One region of the Paenibacillus sp. G2S3 genome, then DNA from elsewhere that is predicted to be linked to it. Evidence: riboswitches for the same ligand, from Rfam matches in the RefSeq annotation. Region 1 holds a riboswitch; each other region holds the start of a gene.
What was found. Region 1 has a riboswitch for cyclic di-AMP ahead of QNH28_RS10895 (KamA family radical SAM protein). Riboswitches for the same ligand answer to the same signal wherever they lie in the genome.
Positions count from the first base shown of each region.

Region 2: another riboswitch for cyclic di-AMP. It lies ahead of QNH28_RS02660 (hypothetical protein); the one in region 1 lies ahead of QNH28_RS10895 (KamA family radical SAM protein).
Region 3: another riboswitch for cyclic di-AMP. It lies ahead of QNH28_RS00190 (resuscitation-promoting factor); the one in region 1 lies ahead of QNH28_RS10895 (KamA family radical SAM protein).

Region 1 covers NZ_CP126095.1:2,546,047-2,550,286, forward strand. The annotation lists gene QNH28_RS10885 (fluoroquinolone export ABC transporter permease subunit) at 1-47, shown strand, start outside; gene QNH28_RS10890 (hypothetical protein) at 44-769, shown strand; gene QNH28_RS10895 (KamA family radical SAM protein) at 771-1,940, opposite strand; cyclic di-AMP (ydaO/yuaA leader) riboswitch at 2,077-2,220, opposite strand; gene QNH28_RS10900 (ABC transporter substrate-binding protein) at 2,269-3,936, opposite strand; gene QNH28_RS10905 (ABC transporter substrate-binding protein) at 4,075-4,240, opposite strand, start outside.
Region 2 covers NZ_CP126095.1:582,616-586,855, reverse strand. The annotation lists gene kdpA (potassium-transporting ATPase subunit KdpA) at 1-923, opposite strand, end outside; gene kdpF (K(+)-transporting ATPase subunit F) at 936-1,013, opposite strand; gene QNH28_RS02660 (hypothetical protein) at 1,140-1,556, opposite strand; cyclic di-AMP (ydaO/yuaA leader) riboswitch at 1,747-1,936, opposite strand; cyclic di-AMP (ydaO/yuaA leader) riboswitch at 2,357-2,522, shown strand; gene QNH28_RS02655 (hypothetical protein) at 2,657-3,148, shown strand; gene QNH28_RS02650 (hypothetical protein) at 3,165-3,686, shown strand; gene QNH28_RS02645 (hypothetical protein) at 3,819-4,178, shown strand.
Region 3 covers NZ_CP126095.1:39,858-44,097, reverse strand. The annotation lists gene rnmV (ribonuclease M5) at 1-209, opposite strand, end outside; gene QNH28_RS00190 (resuscitation-promoting factor) at 387-1,550, opposite strand; cyclic di-AMP (ydaO/yuaA leader) riboswitch at 1,832-2,061, opposite strand; gene QNH28_RS00185 (TatD family hydrolase) at 2,259-3,029, opposite strand; gene QNH28_RS00180 (HD domain-containing protein) at 3,123-4,240, opposite strand, start outside.

The DNA.
Region 1 (4,240 bases):
TGCAACATGTAATGATGCGCATAGGTAAGGGAGGAGGCGGGAGATGAAGAAGTATCATACGCTTTTTATAAGCGATATCCGGCATGCTGGGTTGGATCCGGTGCTTATGGTCGGCATCTTTGCTCCTTTAGCGCTTCTAGTGGTCTCAAGGTTTGGATTTCCAATGATTGCCGATTGGCTGACGAATGGTTATGCTTTCGATTTATATAAATATAGTAGCTTTGCTGCGATTTTTTTAGGCGTGACCTTTCCTATGCTAACCGGTATGATGACAGGTCTTTTAATGCTTGATGAACGAGATGAGAATGTCATCTCTTATTATGCGGTTACGCCATTAATGCGCAGAGGATACATGGTGTATCGACTATTCCTTCCATCTGTACTCTGTACACTTCTTTCATCGCTATATTTTATAGTTTCCGGCTTATCTAGCTTTCAATTAGAGCATATATACATTCTTTTATTATTAGCCATTGAAGCACCTTGCTTTGCTCTATTTCTTGCTTCATTCGCTGCAAATAAGGTAGAGGGCTTAGCTTTATCCAAGATAGGTGGTTTGTTTATAGCAGGGCCAATCGTAGCTTATTTTGTTCCATCACCATGGCAATTTACCGGTGCGTGGATTCCTACGTATTGGCCTGCTAAGTTATTTTTTGTTATAAATGCGGCTAGTAGTTTTAGTGTGCTTGCATACTTTATGGTGGGGCTTTTATTTCATTTGAGTCTTCTGAGTATCATGGTCAGGATTTTTATTAAAAGAGTTGATTGAATTATTTACAGATCAGATCCGCAGACTTGTCTGATAACTCATTAACAGAAATAATGGCATCGTTCTTTTTCACAGGTGGGGTCCAATATTCCTCATTCCCAGGCAGGTCATCGAACCATTCTGCTTCCTTAGGGCAATCTAGAATCATAAACTTTCCGTATTCCTGATCTCTGGATTGATGGTATTTGAGATAGGCTTTTCCGTTATTAATTGCGAGAATTTCTATCTTTCCGGAGGTGTGTGACATGGATAAGCGTACTCTTTTGCCGAGTCCTGAGGTTCTGGCTTTGGCTTCTTCTACAATTTGATAGACCTGTTCAAGAGGCAATACAAAATCTCGATTTCCGGCAACTGGACGATTCACGAAAAAGTAGTAAGGGGTAACGCCAGCCCAAGAGAGTCGGTCTAGTAATTCTCCCAATATAACGGGATCATCGTTGATGCCTTTAAGGACTGGGGTCTGATTTACGACAATTGCCCCAGCGTTGTGGAGGGCTTTAAATGCTTTTTTGGCTTCAGGTGTGATTTCACGAGGATGATTGATATGCGCCATAACATAGATTCGCTTGTCTTCGGTAGAGTAAGTGCGAATCAGCTCCAGCAGTGCTTCGTCTTCAGAGATCCGCATCGGATTAAACACGGGAATCTTCGAGCCTAATCTGATAATCTTGACATGCTCAATGCTTCTCAATTTTTCAATAATGGATCTTAGCTTAGGTGTGGATAGAATTAAACTATCACCGCCGGTAAGAAGAACGTTGTTAATCTCAGGGTGGTTCGCAATATACTCCAGCCCCGGAGAGACATCAGACATGGCTTCCTTCACGTCATTTCGGAACAGTCGTTTACGGAAGCAGTAGCGGCAATAGGCTCCGCAGACCTCGGATACAATCAGTAATGCTATTGTTTGATACTTGTGCTGACAACCCGGTACAACATAATTGGTGTCTTCATCTGAGGCATCCCAGCGTCCATATTCCAGCAGTTCACCTTCGTTAGGGATAACCAGCTTACGAATGGGATCATCTGGATCGTCCCAGTTGATCAAAGACAGATAGTAGTCATTCACACGAAAAACAAATTTGTCGGTAATTTCTTTCTGATTCTCTTTTTCCAGCTCAGACAACATAGCGATTTTGTTAATATCCGTGAAGTATTTTACCTTTTGCACTTACATCTCTCCTTTGTCCCTTTGTGTGAGAAAAGAGGGAGCCTTAGTGTCAAAGGCCAATCTACTGCCAGCAGGGTCCAAAAAACACAAAAAGAGACCCTTAGCAAGGGTCTCTGGTTATGTAAATAACAGGAAAAGCAGACCCATCCACTGCTGACGAGGTTAGCTGACGGACTCGGGTAAGATGGTACCCTACATTCAAATGCTCAATGATTCGCCCCAATTAACTGGTTCCCCCGCTTTTCAACTGTAAAAGTTGGAAATTAAGCGTAGATAAAGTATACCCTATGAAGTTTTAAAAAGTCAAAAGAGAATCCTAGACCCAGCTTCAGGTGCTAGTGGAACTTCCTCCTAGCAGTTTAGGCAATAATGTTAGTAGCTTCTCCCGAGTTAATGCGTCACTAGAGTTCCATTTACTACCGTCGAGCAGATACACCTGTCCGTGACGTACTGCCGGGAGACTTCTCCAAAGTGAGCTGTCTAGAAGCTGCTCCATAGCGGCTCGAGAGTTTTGCTCTTCGGGGATGAGCATAAAGATATGATCTCCGGCGTAGGCAGGAAGCCGCACGGGATCAACTTCGGCGAATCCTAATCCTTCATCTAATATAGCTTGGATGTCCTCGGTCGGTTGTAGACCACACGGAGCATAAAGTGCACTGGAGAATCCGGACATTCCCATAGCATACAGATGATTTCCATGGTCATAGACCAAAGCAGAGGCGGTCTCTCCAGCTTGGAGACTAGTCCCGTAAAGCTGCTGCCACATGGCAGCGTTTTTGATTGTAAATGACTCTAGCCACGCTTCGGCTTCGTGTTGTTTACCGAGCCAACTACCGAGTATCCGCATTCGACTTTCGAGTGGTGCAAAGGAATCAAAGGTGACTGTCGGAGCGATGCTGGAAACAGCTCTGTAGGCTCTTTCATCACTATTGGCCATAATGATCAAATCTGGATTTAGTGAAGCGGTCAACTGCGGGTCCAGCGGAAAACCAACATTGGCGAGCTTCTTAAGCCGATGTTTATAGACGCTGTTCCGTGCGAACGCTTCATCTCCTCCGATGGGCTTCACGCCTAGCGCGAGAAGATCACCAAGTGTCTCCCCATGATAGACAATACGTCTCGCTCGCTCTGGAATCTCCACCTCATGGCCTGTCCAATCTTTTACAGTGAGCTTACGACCTCGCTGATGCGCATATTGTCCGGGGGTAACTCCGGTTTTTTGCCGAAAGCGGCGGCTGAAATAATATTCATCGGAAAAACCGACCAGTCGGGCAATTTCCCGCAGCGGTTCAGTCGACTCCAAGAGGAAGCGCTTGGAATGACTAATGCGCAGATCGGTCAGGTACTCAAGGGGCTTTTTGCCGGTAAGCTGTTGAAAGATCGGTGTATACTGCCAGAACGATATCCCCGCCAGCTCAGCCAACTGCTTCACGGTGATACTCTCTGTATAATGCTCCTCTATGAATTGTATAGTCATTTCTACGGATTCTGTGGGACTTGGCAGGTGCTTGGAAGGATAATTATGCTCAAAAAATAGCAGCATCAATTCTTGGAATTTCAATTGTCGCTTGAATTGCTGTACATCATCGGAGCTATTCTTGTTCATAAGTAGATCTTCCACAAGGCGGATTACTTTGGTAAACGGATGGACAATTAATTCGCGTCTGCCTGAAAGTAGTTCACCAGAATAACGTTCCGGCTGCACTTTTGTATAAATTGCTGTAAAAGTGATGAGATAATAATACATGGTCATTTCCTGATTGCTCGTACTATAGGAGATTCCGGGAGCTAGTAGATAACATTTATCTGAAATCAGCGTCACGCTCTGATCATCGAGGTTCAGGTGCCCGTTCCCCCCAGTAAAAACGAGAAGGGTATAGTCATGAGTTGTACGTGATACAGAGCTTGAATCGGCAGCTTGAAGTATCAGTTCGGCATCGATCAGCTGAAACAGCAGAGAGTGGAGCGGGGGGCAGGATAGTGAAGTTTGCAGCATAGTTCAGCCTCCGTCTTTTGGTGAGAATGATTATCAATGAATTTATTGTATATAAAACAAAGAAGCATATCAACAACTGTTGATATGCTTCTTGCAGTTTTCTATCAGCCGTGTGCTAAACACTCGAATCATGGAGGGTTATTTCATTTTTAATAGCTGAGGAATTTCTCCGAGCAGCCAATCTCTCGTTGTTGCATCACTGGAGGTCTTCATGATGTCTTGTGTATAGACATATTCGTTCTTGACGGCGGGCAGGCTTTTCCAGATAGGACTTTTTAATAGATTTTCTGTGGATTGTTTTGCT
Region 2 (4,240 bases), 2.0 Mb from region 1:
ATCGCCGGATTACCCTTCGATTCAGCATAATAGTTCAATCCCAGAAGTAGTACGAACAAGGTCATCATTGCGGTAAAAATAACCCAGCCCTGACGTTTGTTCTTGGCAAACAATCCGTACATATAAGGGAGCGAAGCTGGCAGCATCCACATAGAGAGAATCTCCAGCACGTTCGTAAGTGGATTAGGGTTCTCAAAAGGATGGGATGAATTGGCTCCGAAGAAGCCGCCACCATTGGTGCCCAGATGTTTGATCGACTCCAAAGAAGCGACTGGACCGATAGCAATTTGTTGTGTTTGGCCCTCTAGTGTAGTGACTTCAAGTGATGGCTTGAGCGTTTGCGGCACATGTAGTCCTACCAGTACCAACGAAACTAGCAAAGCTAGCGGAATGAACACACGAATATGTGCTTTAACGAAATCCTCGAAGAAGTTCCCTACTGATTTCCGTCCTGTGATCCCTCTGACAAAGGCCACCGCAACAGAAAATCCGCTCGCTGCAGACGTGAACATCATCATCGTGATGACAGCCATTTGTGAAAAATACGAAAGTCCCGTCTCCCCGCTGTAATGCTGCAGGTTCGTATTGGTCATAAAGCTGATTACTGTATTAAATGAAAGCGTCTGTTCCATATCCGCAATTCCATTCGGATTTAACGGTAGTCCTCGCTGTAATCTAAGAACAATATAACTGAAAGTAACGAGTACGATATTCGTTAAAACAAAGCTGAGGGCGTACTTCTTCCAGGTCATACCGTCCCGTTTTTTCAGGCCGAGCAGCTTATAAATTCCTTTTTCCATGCCTCCAAACCATCGATCCGTACGGTTCGGTTCATTAGAAAATACATGATATAAATATGTGCCCATCGGCTTAACCAGCAAGATGAGAATTACGATTACAGCAACAATTTGTAAAATGCCCATGAATGCCCCTCCTTAAAATTTCTCCGGATGAATCAATGCGTAAACCAGATATACAAACAGCAGTAGGGTAACAGCGATTACTAGAATCACAGCTTATCCCTCCCTGTATCCTCAACTACACCTGCGCACCAGCGCATAAATCCATAAAATAACCCGTAAATTACAGCTAATGAAGCCACCATATACAGATCCATCATATCTCCCGCACTCCTTCTTTTATCCTTGATGAGGTGATTTATCGATCAGAAAATCAGCATCACCACTGTGGGAATAGATTACATAACTCGCGCCAAGTCTTTTATAGACCAATCTAGGATTTATTGAGCTTGTGATTACAAAAATCGGCTGCGTCGTCCAGGTGCGGCACATCTGAATGTAGCGGCAGCATAACGTAAAACTGCTCTCGAACAGATATACCCTGCCTACCGGGAACGGTGGGCGAAACCAAGTGTTCTGATGGCGGGTATCTACTAGAATGACCTGCTCAACACCCATCTCCTCGAGTAAGGTTTTCTCAGCCACATTGTTGGTCAATCCCGCCATCTTAATACCTCTGAATTTCAGTAGTTTAATGAAATGTTCTCCAGCCTTCGTTGGCGCACATACAAGCACATATTCATTCTGATCCGTCATCTCTTATTCTCCTCAAATGCTTTACTTGTAAGATCAGAAAGTGTTCACCCTGATCATTTAAGAAAAGCTACCGCTAATGATGAATTTAACGACCTCTTCGTGAGGGTCTCCATATATGCTTTGCTAATAAAAAGCACAGCAAAAAGCCACAAAGGATCTCCTCTGTGGCTCGCTAGCGGTCACATTGCACTCATCCTCTCTACATACGCTTACGAGGTTAGCTGTCGGATTCGGGCGGTGAGAGTCGCCCTACCTGTATAGATGCAAGCTCACTCGCACCCTCTACAGGATTCACCCCATAACCGGCTTCCGACTCTCACATCGTCTGCCGATTGTTGGTTCCCCCGCTTTCCTTATCGGAAATTAAGCGGATCAAATATTCGATTGTTGTTGAAACAGGAGTAATCATACCCTTATGCAGGAAGTATTGTAAAACCTGATTGATGCCAAAATAATGCAAATTAAAAACTATTTTAGCATTGGATAGCGCTTACTTGATATCCAATCTCTCTATATCTCTTGTTTGCTCCATTTTGGCTCAATTAGCGAAAAATGGTCTTACCATGTGATTTTATTCACCACAAATGGAGAAATCACCAAAAATCGCCTTTATAGGTAAGGAAACAAGAAACCGAGATTAAGCGAGGAAGAGGCTCGATAACTCGTAATAAATACCTATATAGCTTCCTTTTTCGTCGCAGTCGGCAGGATATGGTTTAAATTGCGCTCAAAAGAACACTTTCTGTTTTTACAGAAACACCTTGAAAAGAGTATGATTCGGGTTGAATCTAATTCACGAAATGAAATCAACGCTGAGTTCCTGCATTTGCAGGGAGCGGGGGAACCATCAGGCCACATGGCCTACTTGGGGTGAATCCGAAGGAGACTATTCAAGTCTCGCATAGGTAGGGCGACTCTCACCGTCCGAATCCGACAGCTAACCTCGTAAGCGTAAAGAGAGAGACCCTTGATCCGCCACGCTTTGGCACAGGTGTGTATACACCTGTAATCCAAAACCGCAGCAGAGGTCCTCCTCTTGCTGCGGTTTTTGCGTTACCTGAACCTACTCGGGTAATAGCATGCTGGACGGGGTGAAAGGAATGAAACACTATTATTGGGGAACTCAGCAAGGGCTACTTGAGCCGATAAGTCTAAATTATGTTTGCTTTGGAGCGTTATGGTTCGAAGAAGATCATCACAGAACTATTGTCGGCTATGCATTTGGTCAGAACCAGATTGAAGCACTGCGCCATTTCAGCAACCCTTCTACTTGTGAACGCTGTATGGACCGAAAAATTATATACGAAATATATAAAAATATCCGAGAAAAACAGCAGCTGCAGGATTGGGCAGCACACCAACGTTTCCCTTGGCTCACTGCCTTTAAAGAACCTTGGAAAGATGTTGCTGTCGGTTGGTACGTAATGAGATCCCGCAACACTTTTCCCTTACATTTATCCGTTATACGCAAACAGAAATTCCGACTATGGCTGGAGCATGCCGCAGTCTGTGAGAACGAAGCTGAAATGCTCGCTTATATAGAGAAGGCTAACGTCGCTCACCATGTTGAGCTTAAGCTTTTGCAAAACTAAGGAGGAGAAACCTGTCATGGACCAGCGAAGACTATCTCGCATTGAAGTATTCGTCTTTGATTCACCTGAGCCTATTCACTATGGAATGGAGGCCGAACCAGACAGTCGTTATGGCATTCTGAAACTTACCTGCAAAGGAGGTAGCAGCTGGGGAGCGTGTCTTATCTCTGCCAATACCAAAACCTTCGACCTCATTAAATGGAGCTCTTTTCTCAGAATGATATACCATTGCCGACTTGAGGAAGCCATAGATAAAGTGCGTATCCATGGTTCAGAGTGGGATCAGACTCAGTTTGAGCTAGTTCAAGGTGCTTTACAGGATTTAAAAGCCAAGCTGCAGGGTAAATCATTTGCAGGTCATATTGAGCAAGGTCGTCTGTACAGAGCGGTCGCCGGTGGAAGAGATTCCAGAGGAGGGCGGCTATACTATAAACCGTCTAAAGCAATGTCCAGTGTTGCGCTTCAAAAACATAGCTATCCAGAACCTGATACCAACGAGCTTATCAACAAATCCATTTCTTACTTTTCTATATTATAGGTTCATCCCATTACTCATTCTGAAAGGATCGTGTTTATCATGCCTGACCCCTTACCTGCCGAATCAAGACGCAGTACTATATTTGCAGAGTGTGTTCAAAAGTGTACGAATGAAATCTATACGCTCAGTTCCATGTTGTTACAACAATCAGCAGAAGCCGAGAAGGTTACTATCCGTACTTTTAAAGAGCTTCATAAAATATTTCGTCAAAAAAGCTTCGAAAGCCAGCTATTCTCTATCGAAGCTTACCGCTCTTGTATCCGACAATGCGCCGATTATTACGCACGCCGGTCTCTCCTGTCTGCCAAGGCATTGCCTTGGGAGGAGCAGCTCGTAAAAGTGATGTGGTACGGTCTAAAGCTATCTTTACCTCAAATAAGCATCATTCTGCAAAAGAGTGTTCCTGTACTGAAAGCGCAGCTTAGGCATGTGCGGGAGCAAATGACTGCTCAAGAGGATTTGCTGCCTAGTGGTAATTTGTCCGTTGTATAATCCCTCAAAGGGAAAAGATATTTGAGCGCAGCCCCATTCATATCGAATAGGGGCACTGAAGT
Region 3 (4,240 bases), 2.5 Mb from region 1:
TTTGCGGACACAATCTTACGAATTCGCTCACCCGCATGATCCGGGTCAGTAAGAATAATTACTCCTCTACGTTCCATAGCAAGCGCGATCTTCGCAATTACGGTCCGGTCTACAGCCGACCCCCCTGTTTCGATCGTATCTGCTTCTACAGCGCGTTTAACAGCGACGGTATCACTCTTACCTTCAACGACAATTAATTCCTTAATCATATCTCTTGACTCCTTCCAAAAAAAGCAAAAAAGAAGAGGTTTCGCTCCTCTTCTTTTGGTTAAAGAATGTATAAGTGATGAGCGGTTGCTCTGCGATCAACGAAATGATCATCTGGCGTTCCTTAACGGTTATCATCACTATAGCTTATCAAAGAATAATTTGCAAAAGCTTCAGTACTAGTTTAACTCCGGCTTCACAGGTCCAATCACATAAACGGTACGTGATTTACGGCCGAAATTACGCACATGGCTCAGTGAATCGTAATAGACATCTACTTTATTGCCTTTAATGGCACCGCCAGTATCTTCTGCTCGGCGGAATCCAAGCCCCTCGATATATACCCACCAGCCAATAGGAATTACATTCGGGTCTACTGCAATCGTACGACCTTCCGTTACGCGTGTTCCGGAAGCAGTTTTGGTACCTATGCCTGGCTCTTCTGATGAATAAGCTGTCATGGAGACGTTCTTAATCATCTTCTTGTACTCAAAGTCTACGCCAGCCTTGCTTGTGACGTTATTAGTCTTAGCGCTAACCTTAGCCGTTTTAGTAGTGGTGTTTGATTTGGAAGTTGTTGTAGATTTAGCTACAGTCGGCTTAGGAAGTGCTTTGGTACCAACGGCAATAATCTTATCTTTCGTTACCGTTTGTACTTCCTTACCAATCATGCGCATAGAGGCCAGTTCTCCGTCTTGGTAGATCTTTTCAATATGCTGAATCATGACGCCTGGTTTGCCTGCCTGTGCCACTCTAACTGTTCCCACAGTAAGGGAGGGATCTGCTGTCTTGATGACTCTGAAGGGTAAGTTAGTTGTTCGCTGTACGGTCTGTTTGTTGATGCGAACAATCTTAATCTCCATGTTGGCAGAAATGGTGGTGTCTAACGAAGGGAAAATCTTATCCTGACCTTCTAGCGTGATACCCATTTTGTCAATTGCTTTACCAATGGTATCCTCGGTCGTATATAATGTTTTTGTTGCTCCGTCCGCAGTAAGGCTAATTTTCTGCGCACGATTAATTACGACACGGTCACCGTCTTTTATTTCATCACTCAGACCTAAAGATAGTTCATCATGTGGCTGCAGCGAAATTTGCTCTTTCTCCAGCACATCACCAAGAAGCGCTTCTCGCGTTTCAAGCGTCTGTGTCTGTCCGTCTATTACTAAAAATAATTGTTTGTTACTTTGACCATGTACGTACAGCAGAATAAGTAGCGCGATAGCGACTGAAATCACGCCTGCAAGTAAAAGTACGCGAGTATTTACTTGCTCCCACCGTAATGCGAAAGACCTGCTGGATGACTGCGAATCATGGGATACCTCTGGTTGGAATACGCCCATTCTCTCCATCCTCCTTACATAGCCTCGTCGTCAATTGTATATCATGAGGACTGAATTTCTTTGACGAAACTATTTGAGATTGTCACAGGACACGCACGTATTAACTTAGCGTCTCCTGCTCATGGATCGCCTGCTCGGCACAGCTACTCCCACCCCTGTTATATAACAGTATGTGGGCAACATTCTATTTATTCAAAAATAAAAAAGCCTAAAAAGAGTTCAACTGAGGACTCTTTCGTGGCTTCTCCAATGTCAGAATAGAGAATGCTTGTGCACGAGGTTGCCTCTCTTACTTGCGCTTACGGGGTTAGCTGTCGGGTTCGGACGAAAGAGAGACGCCCTATTTCAGGTCACCCGCTCATGGCGGTTGCCCTTAAATTCACCCCAAAGACCACGTGAAGAAATCAAATACTGTCCTGCGGCACGTCTAAGCCGTATTTAAAATACAGGCATGCGGCAGTTCAATATTGGTTCCCCCGTTCTCCATACGGAGACTCAGCGAGACGATCCATGAATCAATGGCTGTCACTATAACACAGCTCACATCACTGAAAAGATGATATCCTGTTTTGATGCATGTTGTAAAGGACGATTCAACCACGTTTAAGCAAAAATATGGTTAAAATATTGTAATATTCAGCCGTTTTTATATTAAAAAAGTTTAATATATCGGCTATTCTCTATTTTTCACCTGTTTTACTCCCGTTTTCAGTCAATCCCAAATCGTTCCAGTGCGTTCGCATACGTTATTTTAGCCAATTCTTCCCATGTTAACCCTTTAATTTCAGCTGCCGCCTCTGCTACCAGCTTCACATGAGCGCTCTCATTTCGCTTCCCACGGAACGGGTGTGGAGTCAAATATGGAGCATCCGTTTCGATCAATAATCGGTCTAGTGGGGTCTGAGCAAGCACTTCTTTTGGCACTCTTGCATTCTTGAACGTAATGGGTCCTCCAAATGATAAATGAAAACCAAGATTCAAGCACATTTTAGCGGTTTCCCAGCTTCCTGAGAACGAGTGCATCACGCCTCCAACCTCATTTGCCTTTTCCTCGCGTAAGATCCGTACAACATCTTCATGGGCATCACGATCATGAATACAAATCGGCATATTTAGTTCACGGGCTAGTCCAATTTGTTTGCGAAAAACCTCGTGTTGCACATCCTTGGGAGAAGTATCCCAGTAGTAATCCAGTCCAATTTCACCGATAGCCACCACTTTTTTATGACTGCACAAAGAAGCGATCCAATCCAGATCTCCTTCTTTCATATCAATCGCGTCCTGCGGATGCCAGCCCACTGCTGCATAAATATAATCATAAGATTCCGCCAGCTTCATCGTTGAAGGAATCGTCTCCCGATTAAATCCGATATTAATCATCTTGCTAACTCCTGCCTCAACAGCACGAGCAATTACTTCTTCGCGATCCTCGTCGAATTGAGGTGCATCCAGATGCGTATGTGTGTCAAACAGAAACATTTTAACCCTCACTCCTTGTTCTTTTTTAAATATAAGACAGCATAAATTTCACGTTATCCGTTCTTCTTGTCATAAATCCCATATTTTCTTGTATTATTTTGCAAAAATCTCTGCTATAGAAGCAGGCAATCGTGTAAGCGCATTTCTCAACTTATCCTGAGGAAAATAAAGATGATGTCTACCACGGTGAATACCGCTAATCGAGCGTACAATATCCGACACCTCTGAAATTTCCCGCAGATGATCATGCCGATCAAGTAGAAGGATTTGGTTATTATCAAAAGCTTCTCCCGGACGGAACACATCATAGGGCAGATCTGTCGGAAAATCAATCTCCAAGTCATATTCTGGGTGAAGTCCCGCTGCCGCAAAACTGCTGCGAATTTCAGTAATCATATCTGTATTGAGATTCTCCATCTCAACGTATTTATACAGTTTACGATGAATAAACCGCGTACACAAATCGCTTAATAGCTCATCCTTCTCAAGCGTCCATTGCATAAAAGCCGTCTGAACCAGTGCTTCATCCAGCATTAAATATTGCTTCACTGTCACCTCACCACGGAACAAATCCTCCAGCGGATTAATCATGAAATTAAAATTATACCCCTCTTGGAAAAGCTCCTTAGCTCTACGGAAAATTTGTCGTAAAATAATCTCAGAGCTACGTGTCACCGGATGAAAATAGACTTGCCAGTACATTTGATAACGCGACATCAAATAATCTTCAATGGCATGCATTCCTGATTCTTTTACAACAACCCGACCATTATAAGGACGTAGCATTCTCAAAATCCGATCAATGTCGATCGTTCCATAGTTTACACCTGTATAGTACGCATCACGCAGCAAATAATCCATGCGATCAGCATCTAGCGGACTGGAAACCAAATTTACAACAATTTCATGCTCATAAGTTTTAGAGATCACCGAAGCTACTTTACGAGGAAAATCCTCCCCCACATCACGCAAGATCTCAGTAATCTCTGTGTCCTCCAGAATAATACGACAAGTCCAATCTTCATGATTCATTTCAAAAGCTTCTTCTATAGAATGAGAAAATGGACCATGCCCCAAATCATGCAGCAAGGCCGCACACAAAGTGAGCAGACTTTCTTCAGGAATCCAATCCTTATATCCGCTTCGTTCAAATTGCGAAATAATTCTACGCGTAATTTCGTATACCCCAAGGGAATGAGAAAACCGACTAT